Regions from separate parts of the Ciceribacter azotifigens genome, predicted to be linked through region 1. Evidence: predicted binding sites of a transcription regulator. Region 1 holds the regulator's gene; each other region holds the start of a gene.
The links. The regulator PhoB, encoded in region 1, activates phosphate uptake and scavenging genes when phosphate is short. The targets are predictions, from matches to a motif close to TGTCATNNANCTGTCAT.

Region 2: olsB (l-ornithine N(alpha)-acyltransferase) is a predicted target of PhoB. The motif match lies at 1,958-1,974, and genes of this name have one in related genera.
Region 3: ACM6UT_RS17155 (DUF2794 domain-containing protein) is a predicted target of PhoB. The motif match lies at 1,317-1,333, and genes of this name have one in related genera.
Region 4: ACM6UT_RS02125 (YdcH family protein) is a predicted target of PhoB. The motif match lies at 2,294-2,310, and genes of this name have one in related genera.

The regions. Positions count from the first base shown of each region.
Region 1 covers NZ_JBLQTA010000003.1:66,943-71,479, forward strand. Annotated here, with positions in the region: gene ACM6UT_RS05440 (aspartate aminotransferase family protein) at 1-1,117, opposite strand, end outside; gene ACM6UT_RS05445 (GcrA family cell cycle regulator) at 1,540-2,064, shown strand; gene phoB (phosphate regulon transcriptional regulator PhoB) at 2,135-2,818, opposite strand; gene phoU (phosphate signaling complex protein PhoU) at 2,844-3,557, opposite strand; gene pstB (phosphate ABC transporter ATP-binding protein PstB) at 3,602-4,390, opposite strand; gene pstA (phosphate ABC transporter permease PstA) at 4,423-4,537, opposite strand, start outside.
Region 2 covers NZ_JBLQTA010000003.1:182,483-187,019, forward strand. Annotated here, with positions in the region: gene ACM6UT_RS05965 (LysR substrate-binding domain-containing protein) at 1-667, opposite strand, end outside; gene olsB (l-ornithine N(alpha)-acyltransferase) at 1,033-1,908, opposite strand; gene lspA (signal peptidase II) at 2,058-2,549, opposite strand; gene ACM6UT_RS05980 (TrmH family RNA methyltransferase) at 2,546-3,406, opposite strand; gene ACM6UT_RS05985 (class I SAM-dependent methyltransferase) at 3,403-4,530, opposite strand.
Region 3 covers NZ_JBLQTA010000013.1:31,945-36,481, reverse strand. Annotated here, with positions in the region: gene ACM6UT_RS17165 (MFS transporter) at 1-186, shown strand, start outside; gene ACM6UT_RS17160 (GNAT family N-acetyltransferase) at 338-889, shown strand; gene ACM6UT_RS17155 (DUF2794 domain-containing protein) at 897-1,292, opposite strand; gene ACM6UT_RS17150 (DUF1223 domain-containing protein) at 1,550-2,299, opposite strand; gene acnA (aconitate hydratase AcnA) at 2,503-4,537, opposite strand, start outside.
Region 4 covers NZ_JBLQTA010000001.1:419,330-423,866, forward strand. Annotated here, with positions in the region: gene ACM6UT_RS02105 (tetratricopeptide repeat protein) at 1-4, opposite strand, end outside; gene ACM6UT_RS02110 (thiamine phosphate synthase) at 13-666, opposite strand; gene ACM6UT_RS02115 (sulfite exporter TauE/SafE family protein) at 772-1,536, shown strand; gene ACM6UT_RS02120 (ArsR/SmtB family transcription factor) at 1,615-1,875, shown strand; gene ACM6UT_RS02125 (YdcH family protein) at 2,059-2,235, opposite strand; gene ACM6UT_RS02130 (YdcH family protein) at 2,465-2,668, shown strand; gene purE (5-(carboxyamino)imidazole ribonucleotide mutase) at 2,686-3,183, shown strand; gene ACM6UT_RS02140 (5-(carboxyamino)imidazole ribonucleotide synthase) at 3,180-4,247, shown strand; gene ykgO (type B 50S ribosomal protein L36) at 4,424-4,537, shown strand, end outside.

The DNA of each region.
Region 1 (4,537 bases):
CCGTCGTGATGAGCGGCGGCAGCAGGCGAATGACGTTGTCGCCGGCCGGGACGCCGAGAATGTGCTCGGCGCGCATGGCCTGAAGCAGTTCGGCGTTCGGCACCTTCGCCTTGATGCCGAGCATCAGGCCCTCGCCGCGGATCTCCTCGATGACATCGGGAAAGCGGTCATGAAGCGCCGCCAGGCCCTGCCGCAAGACCAGCGCCACGTCTCGCACATGCTCCAGAAAGCCATCGGCGAGAATGACGTCGAGTACGGCGTTGCCGACGGCCATCGCCAATGGATTGCCGCCATAGGTGGAGCCGTGCGTGCCGGCCTTCATGCCGGACGCGGCATCCGCGGTGGCGAGGCAGGCGCCGAGCGGAAAGCCGCCGCCGATACCCTTGGCGACGGCCATGATATCGGGCGTGATGCCTGCCCATTCATGCGCGAAGAACTTGCCCGTGCGGCCGACGCCCGACTGGACTTCATCGAGGATCAGAAGAAGCCCCTTGTCGTCACAGATCTGGCGAAGTGCCCGCAGGAACTCGTTGGACGCAGCACGGATGCCGCCTTCACCCTGCACCGGTTCGATGAGGATCGCAGCTGTGTTATCGGTGATCGCGGCCTTTACCGCCTCGATGTCGCCGAACGGCACCTGGTCGAAGCCCGGTGCCTTGGGTCCGAAACCTTCGAGATACTTTGCCTGTCCTCCCGCGGCGATCGTCGCCAGCGTGCGGCCATGGAAGGCGCCCTCGAAGGTGATGATGTGAAACTTCTCCGGGTGCCCCTTCGAGAAATGATAGCGGCGCGCGGTCTTGATCGCGCATTCCAGCGCCTCGGCGCCCGAATTGGTGAAGAACACCTTGTCGGCGAAGGTCGCCTTCGTCAGCCGCTCGCCCAGCGTTTCCTGCCCCGGCACCTCATATAGGTTCGACAGGTGCCACACCTTCTCGGCCTGCGCCTTCAGCGCCTCGACGAGATGCGGATGGGCATGTCCGAGCGCATTCACCGCGACACCAGCCGCGAAATCGAGATATCGCTCGCCATTCTCCGCAATCAGCCAAACCCCTTCGCCGCGCTCGAAACGCAGAGGCGCGCGCAGGTAGGTTTCGTAAAGCGGTGTGGCTTCAGCCATGGCGGAGCAGCTCCTTCGCAACCGATAGATGTCAAGAACGATCTTCCGATTTCCCGGAGAAAAATCCCCGAAAAAATCAAAAATGCCGCCTTTCGGCGGCGGCTGGCACTATCGGCATTTCCCACTGCGCTGTCAACAAAACTGCGACAGGCAAAGGATTTTTGTGATGTCGGGACGGCTTTCACAGCTTTGACTCTCGCCACCGCCGCGAACCAGCAAGTTGGGGAAAACTTGAAAATCGATTCCCGTTGATTCTCCCGACTCTTGTCACGGAGTCAGCGCCACACTAGGTTAAATTTACATTAAAAGATTGCATGCGGCAGAAGTAGTCACCGAAAGTATCGAGGAAGTCTTGCTTCGGATTCGTCCGAAGCAACGGTGACGGATTCTGCCATCAAAATCGCGACGGCGGAGATAATGGCATGAATTGGACAGATGAGCGCGTCGAAAAACTGAAGAGGCTTTGGGCCGAAGGCCTGAGCGCAAGCCAGATCGCTGCGCAGCTCGGCGGTGTCAGCAGAAATGCGGTGATCGGCAAGGTCCATCGTCTGAACCTGCCGGGACGCGCGAAGTCGGGCGGTGGCACGGCACCGGCGCGCACACCGAAACGTCCGGCACCAGCCCCTCGTCCGACGGGCTTTGCTGCGCGCATCCCGACCCGCGCGAACGCGCGTCCGGCAAGCGGCGCGATGCTCAAGGAAGAGGGCCATGCCGATGTCGTCGAAGCGGTCCGCGCCGTAACCTCCTCGAATGTCGTTATTCCGATTTCCCGCCGCCTCGGCCTGACGGAACTCACAGAGCGTACCTGCAAGTGGCCGATCGGCGATCCGATGAGCGACGAGTTTCATTTCTGCGGCTGCGAGTCTCTCGATGCCTCGCCCTACTGCAGTTACCACGCGAAACTCGCCTACCAGCCGGTTTCCGATCGTCGCAAGGCGGAACGGTAAGCTTCTGCGGACACAGAAAACAAAAAACGGGCCCTGCAGGGCCCGTTTTCTTATCTGAAATGCCACCAGATCAGGCTTCCATTGAGTAGCCTGCGCCACGCACGGTGCGGATGACATCCTGCATGTTGGAAAAGTTGAGTGCCTTGCGCAGACGGCCGACATGGACATCGACAGTACGCTCGTCGACATAGATGTCGTGCCCCCACACGCCGTCCAGAAGCTGCGAACGGGAGAAGACACGGCCGGGCGACGTCATCAGGAATTCCAGAAGCCGGAACTCGGTCGGGCCAAGGCGAACCTCGCGGCTCTTGCGATGAACGCGGTGGGTTTCGCGGTCAAGCTCGATGTCACCGCAGCGAAGAACGCTCGACAGGACTTCCGGACGCGCCCGCCGTAGCATGGCCTTCACGCGCGCCATCAGCTCCGGCGTGGAAAACGGCTTGACGACGTAATCGTCGGCACCGGTCGCAAGCCCCCGCACCCGTTCGCTTTCCTCGCCCCGCGCCGTCAGCATGATAACCGGCAGGCGTTCGGTCTCCGGTCGCATACGCAGCCTGCGGCAAAGCTCGATCCCGGAAACGCCCGGCAGCATCCAGTCCAGAAGCAGGAGATCGGGAACCCTCTCCTGGAGGCGCAGTTCCGCCTCGTCTCCGCGCGGAATCGTCTCCACCTCGTAGCCTTCGGCTTCCAGATTGTAACGAAGGAGTACGCTCAGCGCCTCTTCGTCTTCGACTACCACTATTCTCGGCTGCATCGCTTGCTCGTCCTCCGCAGCGGCATCATTCGGTGACCGCGCCGACGTCTGTCGTCAGGTCTTCCTTCGGGCGCTCGCCTTCCGGCTGAGCGCCGGTAGTCATGTAGTAGATGGTTTCGGCGATGTTGGTCGCGTGATCGCCGATCCGCTCCAGGTTCTTGGCGCAGAAGAGAAGATGCGTGCAGCTGGTGATGTTGCGGGGATCTTCCATCATGTAGGTCAGCAATTCCCGGAACAGGGACGTATAGACGGCGTCGATCTCGTCGTCGCGGTCGCGGATGGACTTCGCCTTTTCCGCCGAGCGGGTCGAGTAGACGTCCAGGACCTCCTTCAGCTGCACGAGCGCGAGTTCGGAGAGATGTTCGATCCCGCGGGCCAGCTTGCGCGGAATGCCGGCGCTCTGGACCGCCATGGCGCGCTTGGCGTTGTTCTTGCCGAGATCGCCGACCCGCTCGAGATCGCTGGCGATCTTGAGCGCACCGATAATCTCGCGAAGGTCGCTGGCGACGGGTTGACGACGGGCGATGGTAATGACGGCCTTGTCGCCGATTTCGCGCTCCGCTGCATCCATGATGACGTCTTCGGAGATGACTTTGTGCGCGAGTGCGGAGTCGCCCTGGACCAGCGCCCGGACGCTGTCGCTCACCATCTGTTCGGCAAGTCCGCCCATCTCGGAGATGCGGCGCATCAGGTATTTCAGTTCCTCGTCGAAGGCGGAGTAGATATGCGTCGATGACATGTCGTGATCCTCGAATGAGTGCGTCTGCGCGGTTGGACGGGGTGTCAGCCGAAGCGGCCCATGATGTAGTCCTGCGTGCGCTGATCGTCGGGATTGGTGAACATCTTGTCGGTATCGTTTTCCTCGACGAGCTCGCCGAGGTGGAACATCGCCGTGCGCTGCGACACACGCGCCGCCTGCTGCATCGAATGCGTGACGATCACGATCGTGTAGTTCGCGCGAAGCTCGTGGATGAGTTCCTCCACCTTGGCGGTTGCGATCGGATCGAGTGCCGAGCAAGGTTCATCCATCAGGATGACTTCAGGGCTGACGGCGACGGCGCGGGCGATGCAGAGACGTTGCTGCTGGCCACCCGAAAGCCCGGTGCCCGGTGCATCGAGGCGATCCTTCACTTCGTTCCAGAGACCGGCTTTTTGCAGTGCCGACGCGACGATGTCATCCATGTCTGATTTCTTGCGGGCAAGCCCGTGAATGCGCGGCCCGTAGGCGACGTTCTCGTAGATCGATTTCGGGAACGGATTCGGCTTCTGAAACACCATGCCGACCTTGGCGCGCAGTTGAACCGGGTCCACCTTGGGATCGTAGATGTTCTCGCCGTCGATGGAGATATGGCCCTCGACCCGGCAGTTGGCGATCGTGTCGTTCATGCGGTTTAGGCAGCGCAGGAATGTCGACTTGCCACAGCCGGAAGGTCCGATGAAGGCGGTGACCGAGCGAGGCGGGATCTCGATGTCTACGTCCTTGATGGCGTGCTTGTCGCCGTAGAACACCTGAACCTTGCGGGCCGAGATCTTCGAGTCGTTCATTGTTGCAGCCTTCGTCGTGATCGTCATTGTGGTCGGCATGTTACTCATTGTCAGCCCTCTTACCAACGGCGCTCGAAGCGACGGCGAAGAATGATCGCGATCAGGTTCATCATCATCAGGAATACGAGGAGCACGATGATCGCACCGGAGGCGCGCTCCACGAACGCCGGATCG
Region 2 (4,537 bases), 120 kb from region 1:
GCGATGCCTCATTGAAGACGTGCCGGGTGGCGAGCATCCGGCCGCCGAGACCGGCGGCCTCCAGCCAGACGTCCCAGCCGAACAACGCGTGGCCGTCTATGACCGCCGGCAAATTCAAGATGTCGGCGGGTTCCTCGAGATCGCTGGCAAGGGTAGGCGAGCACACCGGGAAGACGCGTTGCGGGAGAATGAGCTCGGAGCGCACCCCCGGCCAGCGCCCCTTGCCGACCCGGATACACAGGTCGATGTCGGACGTCGAAGGGTCGGCGAGCCTGGTCGTCGCATCCATTCGCAGATTGATTTCCGGATGACGCGCGGAGAACCCGCCTAGGCGATGCACAAGCCAGCGTGCCGCAAACACCGGAGCGACCGAAATCGTCAACAGCTTGTCGTCGCGTCTCCGGGCCGCAGCAACCGCGCCGGAAAGCAGGCTGAAGGCTTCGGTGAGCCGCGGCAGGATGTCGTTTGCCGCTTTCGTCGGGACGAGGCCCTTCGGCCTGCGTTCGAAGAGCGGGCGACCGAGTTGCCCCTCGGCCTTGATGACCTGCTGGCTCACGGCGCCGACCGAGACGCCAAGCTCATCGGCCGCCCCTTGCAGCGACCCGAGGCGACCAACCGCCTCCAACGCCCTCAGACCGTTGAGATGGACGAGATTCAAGTTCTTCATATAGTTTTTCTATATCAGAGCCTGCCAAATCTCAATTGAAGCTTCTCGAGAAGAGAGGCAAAGTCTTCGTACAGATAGACCAGAATTCCAGCATCGATTGCCCTCCACGGCGACGTCGTGCCAAAAGGCAGCGAATTCCCGAGACGACCCAATGTTCACGTTTTTCTGGAGAAGGGGCGCTTCGCGGCGCTCCGACGAGAACCCTTATCCGCAGGACCCGCTAAGCCATCCCGTCATTGCCTCGATGGACCAACGGCAAATCGCGGATCTGCCTTTCGAGCCGCACGCTTTCAGCAAGCCCGACCCGGCATGCGATGCGTCAAACGCCAGGTCGCCGAGGGAACCGGGCGCCGCACTTCGGTGCGTCAGCTTGCGAACCGACCCGCATCGGTTCCGTAATAGTTGAGATAGCGGTCCGAGATGCGGGAGATCGGCAGAACGATCAACACGTCGGTGGTGTTGAAAGCGTGGTCGACGACGGCACCGGCGCCGAACATCGCGCCGAGTCGCAGGTAGCCCTTGATCAGCGGCGGCATCGAAGAGATTGCCTTGCGGGCATTGATCGCCTCGGCCGGCATCAGGTCCATCTCGCGATAGAGTTCCGGAAGGGCTGTGACCGACCACTCCCCACCCGCAACGGCATGATTGTGGAGGAAGGAAAGCGCAAGCGCATGCTCTTCCGGGTACACGCCGGGGAAGGAGGCGCAGCCGATCATGGCGTCCCCGCGATGGCGCAAGGCGTAGGCCCATGCGCCCTGCCACAGCAGTTCCATGGTGCGTTTGTTGCGGTATTCCGGCAGCACACAAGAGCGGCCGAGCTCGATGAAACGCTTCCCGGGGTGATTGGCGATCAACCGGTCGATCGAAAACTCGGACGCCGAATAGAAGCCGCCATGGGCTTCGGCAACTTCCTGCCGCAGCAGTCGGTAGGTGCCGACAATCTGTTCTTCCTGGTCGCCCTCGATCGAGCGATCGACCACGACCAGATGATCGCAAAGCGCGTCCCAGCTATCGACGTCACGCTTGCGCCGCGCTCCTTCGGGAGCGACCTGTGCATGCATCTCCTCGACGAAGACCTTGTAGCGGATGGATTGTGCCGCATCGACCTCGGCATCGCTGCGCGTAAGGCGCGTTTCGAGGGTACCGATCCTGCCGAGCAGATCATTCGGGGTGGCAGTTGCGGCACTGACGGCGTTCGAGCCGTCTGCCGCAATCGTGATGTCGAGAAGTTCAGTGTTCATGGCGAGTTGTCCGGAACCACTTCGTTTCAGGGTCATAAACCACGCCTATGCGACAGGAAGGTGACACGATCTGCGACAGGCGTCACGCTAGCATCTTTGGCCGACTGTCGCAATTCGGCAGAATCTGCGTCGCGCCTGATCGATGAAGTCTATTGCTTCCGCACCCTGGTGACCATGAACTCGTCGAGGATGATGAAGGCCGCACCGACAGTGATCAGACTATCGGCCAGATTGAAGACCGCAAACGACCATGTCTGGGTGTAAAATAAGACATAGTCAATCACATGCCCGTAGACGAAACGGTCGATAATGTTGCCGATCGCTCCGGCAATGATCATTACGAAGCCCAGATGAGCGAAGTGGTGGACGGGGCTCGTCCGCCTCCAGAGCCAGAAGACAAATGCCACGATCGCAATCCTCAGCCCGACGATGAACCAACCGTGGGCGTCGGAAAGCATCGAGAAGGCCACGCCGAGATTATGGGTTCGGTAAAGGGCCAGCATCGGCATGACCGGCACCGGCTGCTGCAGCGGCAGGGATATCTCGACGAGATATTTGATCGCCTGATCGAGGACGAGGGCGAGCACGATGAAACAGATCGCCGGGAGCGGACGCGCGAAGATCGCCGGGTGCTTCGTCATTTCACCTCGCCGAGCGCCAGAAGATGGCGGCGTGCTTCGAACAACATCACTCCCGTCGCGACGGCAAGATTGAGCGAATCGGCGCGACCGGCCTGGGGAATGCGCGCCAGCGCATCGGCCTCGCGGGCAAGTTCGTCCGGAAGCCCGGATTGCTCGTTGCCCATCAGAACGACAACCGGCTTACGCTTATAATCGATCGTGCGGTAGTCGACCGCACCGGCAAGGTGGGTCGCGACGACCTGCCCCCCGCACTTCGCCTTCCAGCGAACGAACTCTTCGACCGAGGTCTTGACCAGCGGCATCGCAAACAGGGAGCCCATGGTGGCGCGTACGGTCTCGAGCGAAAAAGGATCGGTGCAGTCGCCTATCAGGATGACGCCGGAAGCGCCGGACGCGTCGGCCGTGCGGATGATGGTTCCGAGATTGCCGGGATCGCGCACGCGGTCGAGCGCAACCCAGGTTTCGTCCTTGCCGAGCTGCACGTCCTTCAGCGCCCTGAACCGCTGCTCGAAGACGCCCGCAACCATCTGCGGATTGTCACGGCGCGTGATCGCCGACATCACCTTGTCGCTTACCTCGAGCACCAGCCCGCCTGCCGCGACGGTGCGTGCGGCAACCTTCTCGACCAACGGCTTGCCTCGTCCGGCCTTGGAATAGACGAGGACCTTGATGGTCCAGCCGAGATCAAGCGCATCGATGACGAGCTTCAGTCCCTCGGCCATGAAGCTCTTCGTCTCGTCACGCGCCTTCTTGAGGGACAGCGCCTTGATATCCTTGACGATCGGGTTCGAAAGGCTCGTCACTTCCTTGACCTGGCCGACGCGGCGCGGACCCTGTTCGCGAAAGTCGTCGTTCATTTCGGCACCCATCGGCTGAAAAGTGAGGTTGAAAGCGCCCGGCCGGGCGTCTTCCCATCGAGTCCGGCCTCCCGGATCACCAGTTCGCCGGATTCCACGATCCCGCCCTTGCCGCGCATCGTCTCACGCATCAGTTCGTGGATGGAATAGAAGCTCGCCCGGATCGAATAGGCCGTCAGCACCAGGCCGAGCGCCTTCGGGGCAAGGATTTCGCGACAAATGTCGAGCATGGCCGGCAGATGATCGAAGAGCTGCCAGACCTCGCCGTTCGGCCCACGACCGAACTTCGGCGGATCGGTCAGGATGATGTCGTAGCGGCTACCGCGGCGTTCTTCTCGCTGGATGAACTTCATCGCGTCGTCGCAGATCCAGCGGATCGGCGCCCTTTCGAGCCGGCTCAAAGCCTGGTTCTCGCGTGCCCAGCCGATCGCCTTCTTCGAGGCGTCCACATGGGTGACCTCGGCCCCGGCAGCAGCGGCGACGAGCGAGGCGACGCCGGTATAGCCGAAGAGGTTCAACACCTTCAGCGGCCGCCCATGACCTTCGATCCGCTCCTTCATCCAGGTCCAGTGCGCGATCTGCTCGGGGAATACCCCGACGTGCCGGAAAGCAGTGAAGCGGCCGAGAAAATCGACACCGAGAAGCGAAAGCGGCCACGTCTCACCAAGCGCCTCGCGGGTGAAACGCCACCGCCCCATGCCGTCCTCGTCGGTGTCCCCGGTGAAAACTGCGTCCGCCTTGTCCCAAACGTGAGACGGCAGCGCTTTCGGCCATAGAGCCTGCGCCTCGGGGCGTATGATACGATAGGGTCCGTATTGTTCCAGCTTCAAGCCGTCGCCGCTGTCGATCAGATGAAAATCTCCGGCGCCGAGACTCTCGAGAATAAGGGGAACGTGCTCGGCCGGACGCTCACCCGGGCGAATCTGCAGTTTGCGGGCCGGCTCGTCAGCCTGTGCCGGCAAATTCTCGGACGCGCCTTTCGTAGGCGGTCGGCGGACGACCTCATGAGTCTTGCCGTGGCCGGCTTTCGCAGCTGCCACTGCGGGGGATTTCCCACCTGTCGGTCCCTTGCCGCCCGGTCCCGCCGGCTTGCTGCGGGCCGGCCGGCGTTCTTTGTTCTTCACGCCTTGG
Region 3 (4,537 bases), on a different contig from region 1:
TCCCTACCCTACCATATCGGTAACGGTTGGTTCGGTGGCCTGCTGCCGGCAACGGCTTTCGCGATGAGCGCGGCCAAGGGCGATATTTACTACGGCCTTTGGTATCCGATCGTCATCGCAGGCGTGTCGTTCGTTATCGGCATGATCTTCCTTCGCGAAACGAAAGATACCGATATCCACGCGTAAGCGTGCCTGTCTCGGGCGATTTTAACTCGTCCCTCGGAGGCCCGGCAGAGCACTGCCGGGCCTTTCTTTATCTGGTCCCAAGGCCGATCTTGCCGCGCGATAACGTTTGTGGAAGATGCCGGTATTGCTTCCTCTTTCCTGCGTCCCTGCCATGTCTTTTGTTCTGCGCAATACACAGTTGACGGATGTCACATCAATAACAGCGATCTATGCCGACGCTGTGCTGACCGGCACTGCCAGCTACGAGCTCATTCCGCCGACGCAAGAGGAAATGGCCTCGCGCTTCGCAACGATCACCGGCCAGGGATATCCTCATATCGCGGCCGTCGACGAGGACGGTACGCTCCTCGGCTACGCCTATGCGTCTGCATTCCGCACGCGGCCCGCCTACCGATGGCTCGTCGAGGATTCCATATACCTCGCCTGCCAGGCTCAAGGCAGGGGGATAGGCAAGGCGCTGTTGAAGGAACTGATACGGCGCTGCACCGCGCTCGGCTTCCGACAGATGGTAGCCGTAATCGGTGGCGCGAGTCCGGCTTCGGTTCGTCTCCACGCTGGATGCGGCTTCGTGATGACCGGCACGCTGGTCGGGACCGGCTTCAAGCACAGCCAGTGGCTCGACACGGTCCTCATGCAGTTGCCGCTGGGTGACGGAAACACTACGGCGCCAGACGAAAGGGCGTATCCCGGATCACTTTACTAAGGTCAGTCTATTCCACCAGCTTCAGCTTCTTATCGAAGATCTTCAGCACCTGCGTCAGTTCGTGCCCACGCTTCAGCACCCGGCCGCTGGTGTGAATCACCGAATAAGCGCCCTGTCTGGCGGCGAGTCCCGGATCTTTTTCGATTCGATCAAGCGGCAGTTCGCCAGATCTCTTGAACACCGAGAAGACGGCCTTGTCCTTCAGATGGTCGATCGCGTAGTCGCGCCATTCGCCCTCGCCTACCATGCGCCCATAGATCCACAGGATCGAATCGAGCTCCTTGCGGTGGAACGTGACCGGAAGCGTATCGCGACTCTGGCGGTAATCCTGTAGCCTGATGATAGGCGCCGAATGGCTTGCCTGCGGTGCATCCGTGCACGGCAAATCCGGCTGATCGCTCATCAAGACTTCCCCGACTTCTCGGTTATGACAGATGGGTGACAGTTTGCCTCAGGCAGCACAAAAAGCAAGCCTGTGTGCAAATAAGTGAAGCATACTGCCTTTCTTTCCATCGCCGCATTTTGGTCAAAACAGCGCCCCATTTGCAACCGAAGCTGGCGTCACTGAGTTGGCGCGCCGCGCCAAAGGTCCGGTCTGTCGCATTGACCCCTTACCCCCAGCCCCCCCAATGCTTCTAGGCCGGACCACCCCCTCAGGGGCTAGGTGCCATCGTTGCCGATGATCATCGTCGCGCCGAGAATGGCTGACGGCTCTCCTTCTGTGCCGGAAGTCTGAAGCAGGACGGCGCAACCGTCGTTCCCGTCCTTTGCCATGACTTTGGCCGGCAGCACGAGGTGAAGTTCACTTCCCTCCCACATTCCGACCGTCTGGACGTCGGTGACGCTGTTCCAGTAGGCAACTTTCTTGCCGACGTTCTCGCCTTTCAGGACGTCGACAATTTCCTTCCGGCGGAAATAGACAATGACGACATCCGCCTTGCCCTCTCCCTTTCCGACCGTGATCTCCAATTCCTCGCTTTTGCGCGCCGCTTTGACAGGTACCGAAAGACCGAGACCTTGCTGCTCCATCCGGTTCAGTTTGTGCACGACCTCGTCCGCATCGGTTCCCTTCAGATGATCGCGACCATTGAGAACGACTTGCGGAGTGTAAACGCCGCTGCGACCGAGGCTTCGGGCGTAAGCATATTGGCGGCCGGTATTCTCTGGTGTGGCCAGCGTGTCGTTCCAACCGATATAGTTCCAATAGTCGACGTGGTAGGCGAGCGCCACGAGGTCGCCCGTCTTCACGAGCTTTTCGAACGCCTCGTCAGCCGGAGGGCAGGAGCTGCAGCCCTGAGAGGTGAAAAGCTCGACGACCCCCCGCGGCCTCACACCGTCCTGCGCTTGGGCGGATGTGCCGATAACGGTCATGCAGACCAGGGCGTAGCGGGCGAACACAATCGAGGTCATCCATCGAACCCGTTTACTCGTAGATGTGCCGGTCCCGTTCAGTGCCACGAGGCCGGTATCCTATAAATAGTCACAAGTCAGCAATACTCGCTCGGGCTTTCAACGAGAAGTCACGATGGGGTGAGACGCCCGTTTGTGATCGCCGATCCAAGAAAAAGCCGCCGGGAGCATGTCCCGGCGGCCCGTATTCGAGCGAGCGGAAGTCAGGCGGCCAGATCGCGCAGAACTGTCTGCAGGATGCCGCCGTTGTTCACATAGGTGACCTCGTCCAGCGTATCGATGCGGCAGATCAGCGGGATGTCCTTCACGGTTCCGTCTGAGTAGGTGATCTTGGCGATCTTTTTCTCGCGCGGCTTGATCTCCCCGTCGAGGCCCTCGATGGTTACCAGCTCATCGCCCTTCAGGTTGAGGCTCTGCCAGGTGGTGCCTTCCTCGAAGACGAACGGAACGACGCCCATGCCGACCAGGTTCGAACGGTGGATGCGTTCGAACGACTGGGCGATGACCGCGCGGACGCCGAGCAGGTTGGTCCCCTTGGCCGCCCAGTCGCGGGAGGAGCCATTGCCGTATTCGACGCCGGCGAAGATGACCAGCGGGATGCCCTCGGACTTGTACTTCATGGCAGCGTCGTAAATCGACATCTCTTCCTTCGACGGATAGTGGATGGTGTAGCCACCTTCCTTGCCGTTCGGGCCGAGCATGTGGTTACGGATGCGGATATTGGCGAAGGTGCCACGCATCATTACCTCATGGTTGCCGCGACGCGTGCCGTACTGGTTGAAGTCGGCAACCCCAACGCCATGTTCCATGAGGTACGCGCCAGCCGGCGAGGCTGCCTTGATCGAACCGGCCGGAGAAATGTGGTCGGTTGTGATCTTGTCGCCGAAGAGGCCGAGCACGCGGGCTCCCACGATATTGGACACGCCGGAGCCGGTCTTGCCCATGCCGACGAAGTAGGGCGGGTTCTGCACATAGGTCGACTGATCGTCCCAGGCATAGGTCTGGCCGGCCGGGACCTGCACCGCCTGCCAGTTCTCGTCGCCCTTGAACACGTCGGCATACTTCGATTCGAAGAGTTCGCGGGTGACGTACTTGGCGATGAATTCCTGGATCTCGTGCGACGTCGGCCAGATGTCCTTCAGGTAGACCGGGTTGCCGTTCTGGTCTTCGCCGAGCGGTTCCTTGGTCAGGTCCTTCTGCACCGTACCGGCAAGCGCATAAGCGACGACAAGCGGCGGGGAGGCGAGATAGTTGGCCTGGACGTCCGGCGAGATGCGGCCCTCGAAGTTGCGGTTGCCCGAGAGTACACCCGCGGTGATCAGGCCCTTGTCGTTGATCGTCTTGGAGATCGGTCCCGGCAGCGGGCCGGAATTGCCGATGCAGGTCGTGCAGCCGTAGCCGACGAGATTGAAGCCGAGCTTGTCGAGATCGGCCTGCAGGCCGGACTTGGCGAGATATTCACCGACGACCTGCGATCCCGGAGCGAGCGAAGTCTTGACCCACGGCTTGGACTTGAGACCCTTCGCAACGGCGTTGCGGGCGAGAAGGCCGGCAGCGATCAACACGCTCGGGTTCGAAGTGTTGGTGCACGATGTGATGGCGGCGATGCAGACATCACCATGTCCGAGATCAAAACTCTCGCCTTCAACCGAGTAGCGGGCGTCGATCTGACCCGGCTTCTTGTAGTCGCTCTCGAGAGCGGTGGCGAAGTTCGGGGCGATGGTTTCGAGCGGCAGGCGGCCTTCCGGACGCTTCGGGCCGGCCATGGACGGCACGACGTCGCCGAGGTCGAGTTCGAGCGTGTCGGTGAAGACGAGGTCGGAACCGTCACCTTCGCGCCACATGCCCTGTGCCTTCGAATAGGCTTCGACGAGGGCGATACGATCCTTGCTACGGCCGGACATGTCGAGGTAGCCGAGCGTCGCCGAGTCGACCGGGAAGAAGCCGCAGGTCGCACCATATTCCGGACCCATATTGCCGATGGTCGCGCGGTCGGCGACCGGCAGCGTGTCGAGGCCGGGGCCGAAGAACTCCACGAACTTCGAAACGACGCCCTTCTTGCGCAGCATTTGCACGACTGTCAGCACGAGGTCGGTGGCGGTGACGCCTTCCTTCAGGGTGCCGGTCAGCTTGAAGCCGATGACCTCAGGCAGCAGCATGGATACCGGCTGGCCGAGCATGGCGGCTTCGGCTTCAATGCCGCCCACGCCCCAGCCCAACACGCCGAGGCCGTTGATC
Region 4 (4,537 bases), on a different contig from region 1:
GCATGACGAGGTTCAATCTTCAAACCGTGGCGCTTTTTCGTCAAGAACGGCGTTGACCGATGCAACCACGCTCGCGGCCTGCACCGGGTCGGCAAAGACCGCCTTGCCGAGCGCCACGAATTCGACGCCGGTTTCGGCGACCGCGAGCGCCGAGGCGGGATCGTTGCCGCCCATCACCAGGGCCGGGATTTCCACCATGGCCGCCCACCACTCGCCGAGCGCAAGGTTCTTGGAATGCGCCTCCGGCTTGATGTCGCCGTCGAGCCGGCCGAAGAAGATGTAGTCCGGCTGGACCTCGCCGATTTCGAGCGCATGATGGCGGTCCATCGCGTTGCCGCCGCCGACGATCAGCTTCGGCGCATGTTTCTCCACCGCCTCGGCGAGCGCGGCCGCATTGCCGGTGATATGCAGGCCGTCGGCCTTCACGCGTCCGGCGACGCGGCTGTTGTCGACGATGAGTGCTGCAGCACCCGCCGCCTGGATGACGGGCACCAGCTTCTCCGCGTGCTTCTGGAAGGCGGTGTCGTCGAGATCGTATTGCGGCACGATGACCGAGGCGACGTCTCCGCCCCTCAGCGCGTCACCGACGATGCGGGCCTTTTCCTCCGCATCGGCAATGTCGGGCACGATCAGCACAAGGCGGCAGCGGTCTTCAGGTCCGGTCATCGGTCAATCCATTTTTGGCGAAATCTGCGGGGCCGCAGGATTCCAACCTCGTTTTGTTCAAGTGAATCCGATAGACCGGTCTCGTCCAAGGATCAATGGAAACAAATGCTGCCCGACATACAGTTCTTCGCCGCCGCGATACCGGCCGTCGCTCTCGTCGGCCTTTCGAAGGGAGGTCTCGGCGGCGCGCTCGCCCTGATCGGCGTCCCGTTGATGGCGCTGGTCGTGCCGCCGCTGCAGGCGGCGGCGATCTTCCTGCCTATCCTGCTCGTCATGGATGCCGTGGCGCTCTGGGCCTGGCGCAAGCACAACAATCGTACGACGCTCCTCGCCATGCTGCCGGGCGCGATCCTCGGCATCGCTGTCGCCTGGGCGACGTCCGCCTATGTCTCGGCAAACGCCATGCGGCTCATCCTCGGAGGCATCGCACTTCTCTTCGCCGTCCGCTACTTCGTCGAGACCTTCGGTCCGAGACGGCACGAGGAGCGGCCGGCCGCCCCCGAACGCCCCGTCGCCGGCACCGTCTGGGGCAGTCTTTCCGGCTATGCGAGCTTCGTCGCCCATGCCGGAGGTCCGCCCTTCCAGATCTATGTGCTGCCCCTGAAACTCGACCCGCTGACCTATACCGGCACCAGCACGCGCTTCTTTGCCATCGTCAACGCGATCAAGGTCATCCCCTATTTCGCGCTCGGCAGCCTCGACAGCGCCAATCTCACCATCTCGGCCAGCCTGCTGCCGGTCGCGCTCGTCTCGACCCTGGTCGGCGCGCGCCTCGTCCGCTACCTGAAACCCGCGGTCTTCTATCCGCTGATGTACGGGATGGTGCTCGTCGCCGCGGCGAAACTCATCTGGGACGGCCTCCAGTTCTAGGCCGGCGGCGCACCGGAGGGCTTGCTGCACTGCACATCGCGTCTTGCCGGACGGCTCCGCTTGCCGTAGGCTGAGGCGATGTCGAACTCGGATCCCTTTGCAGCGATTGCCGACCCGAACCGGCGCCATCTCCTGGAGGAGCTTCGCCGGGCCCCCAGGACCGTCAACGATCTTGCCAAGGGCCTGCCGATCAGCCGGCCGGCCGTTTCCCAGCACCTCAAGGCGCTCCTCGACTGCAACCTCGTGACCGTCACCACCTCCGGCACGAAGCGCATCTACTCGGTGAACACGCCGGGCTTCAACCGGATGAACCTCTGGCTTGACCAGTTCTGGATCTGAGATCCCGGTCCCTGTCCTTCGCAGACGCTTGCCCTCCCCCCGCGTGTGTCGCCTCCCGGCAATACCTCTGGCAACGAAAAGCCCCGAAAACCGCTTTGGTTTCCGGGGCCTATAAGGATGATCGGAAGATTGTCTCTCAGCCGGGGCGGGTCCGACGGCCCGCCCGGCGGGAACGAGAAGATGTCAGTGTCGGGTGGACGACCTCAGACGTTCGATCTGGTCCTTGATGCGCAGCTTGTGGCGCTTGATTTCTGCGATTTCCTTGTCATCGACGGAGGGAGATGTAAGAGCAGTGTGAAGCCTTTCTTCAAGGGCTACGTGCTTCTTCTCGAGCGATTCAAGATGAGCCTGAATGGTCATTTGATGCGTCCTTCCTTTCGCCTGCCTCCAGCCATCCACCGCTGGGGCCTCAGGCATTACGACAGTAGTGTGACATGAAGAATGTGTTTTGTCGAAGGCCAAAGCAGCGACTTCTCGCCGCAAATTCGGGATCAAGGATAACTTCCCGTTACCCGCATTTGGTGATAGGAGCTTGCGCGAATCTTCGGCGCATTCGACAAAGATGCGAAGACGACATGGGGACACGAACATGCCCGATCAGGAACAGGCGGACATCAGGCTTCAGCTGGCAAGACTCCGCCAGGAGCACGAGGATTACGACGTCGCGATCAACGCGATGACGACGACCGGATGCGACGTCCTGCGCATCCAGCGCATGAAGAAGAAGAAGCTTGTGATCAAGGACCGGATGAGCAAGCTCGAAGACCAGATCATTCCCGATATCATCGCCTGAGAGAAAGGGCCACGACGATGACCGAGGAGCGCCCTCCCGTCGCCATCATCATGGGAAGCCAGTCCGACTGGGAAACCATGAAGAATGCCGCTGACACGCTGGACGCGCTCGGCGTCAGCTACGAGGCCCGCATCATCTCCGCCCATCGAACGCCGGACCGGCTGGTCGCCTTCTCGAAGGGCGCGCGTGACGAAGGCTTCAAGGTGATCATCGCCGGTGCCGGCGGCGCCGCCCATCTGCCCGGCATGACCGCGGCGATGACGCCGCTGCCCGTCTTCGGCGTTCCGGTGCAGTCGCGGGCGCTTTCCGGTCAGGACAGCCTCTTGTCGATCGTCCAGATGCCAGCGGGCATTCCGGTCGGCACGCTCGCGATCGGCAAGGCCGGCGCGGTGAATGCCGCGCTGCTCGCCGCCGCCGTTCTGGCACTCTCCGACGAGGACCTCGCAGACCGGCTCGACGAGTGGCGGGAACGCCAGACCGCCACCGTCGCCGAATACCCCATGGACGAAGCATGAGCGCCCGCACCATCGGCATCATCGGCGGCGGCCAGCTCGGCCGCATGCTCGCGATCGCCGCCTCCCGCCTGAATTTCCGCACGATCATTCTCGAACCGCAGGCCGATTGTCCGGCCGCGCAGCTGGCGAACCGCCAGATCACGGCCGCCTATGCCGATCCGGTGGCGCTTGCCGAGCTTGCCGCCGATTGCGACATCGTCACCTACGAATTCGAGAACGTTCCGGTCGAGGCAGCCGAGATGCTCGCCCGCAACGTTCCGGTCTATCCGCCGCCGAAGGCGCTCGAAGTGGCGCAGGACCGGTTGGCGGAAAAGCGGTTCCTCAACGGCTGCGGCATTCCGACCGCGCGTTTCCATGCCGTCGACGACCAGGCGCAACTCGAGGCGGCGCTTGCCGATTTCGGCGGATGCGGTGTCCTGAAGACTCGCCGCCTCGGCTATGACGGCAAGGGCCAGCGTGTCTTCCGCTCGGCGGACGAAAGCCCGGCCGGCGCCTTCGAGGCGCTGGGCGGCGTGCCGCTGATCCTCGAGAGCTTCGTTCCTTTCGAGCGTGAAATCTCGATCATCGCCGCCCGCGGGACCGACGGTGCCGTCGCCTGCCACGATCCGGCGGAGAACGTCCACCGCGACGGCATTCTCGACACATCGACGCTGCCTGCCCGCATCACGGACGCGACGGCAGAGGCCGCCCGCGACGCGGCGAAGAAGCTCCTCGACGCGCTGAACTATGTCGGCGTGGTCGGGATCGAATTCTTCGTCCTGCCGGACGGCAGCCTCGTCGCCAACGAGATCGCGCCCCGGGTGCACAATTCCGGCCACTGGACCGAGGCGGCCTGCGTCGTCTCGCAGTTCGAGCAGCATATCCGGGCGATCGCCTCGTTGCCGCTCGGCGATCCCCGCCGCCATTCCGACTGCGTGATGACCAACCTCATCGGCGACGACATCGGCAAGGTGCCCGACTGGCTTTCGCGCCCCAACGTCCTCGTCCATCTCTACGGCAAGACCGAGTCGCGTCCCGGCCGGAAGATGGGACACGTCACCGAGCTCACGGCAGGACGCCGCTGATAAGGCAGGAAAATCCGGCGCAGAGCGCTGGAAAACCGGTCCAACCGGTTGACACGAAGGGCTTTGTCGGGCTATTGGCGACCAACCCTAAAGGAGCGCGCCCCGCGGCGCGCTTTTGATTGTTGAAGACAACGGGCGAATCGAAAGTTCCCCGGCAACCGTTGCGGATCAGGAAAATGAAGATCAAGAATTCGCTGAAAGCGCTCAAGGCCCGTCATCGCGATAACCGTCTGGTTCGCCGCAAGGGTCGCGTTTACATCATCAACAAGCAGAACCCGCGCTTCAAGGCC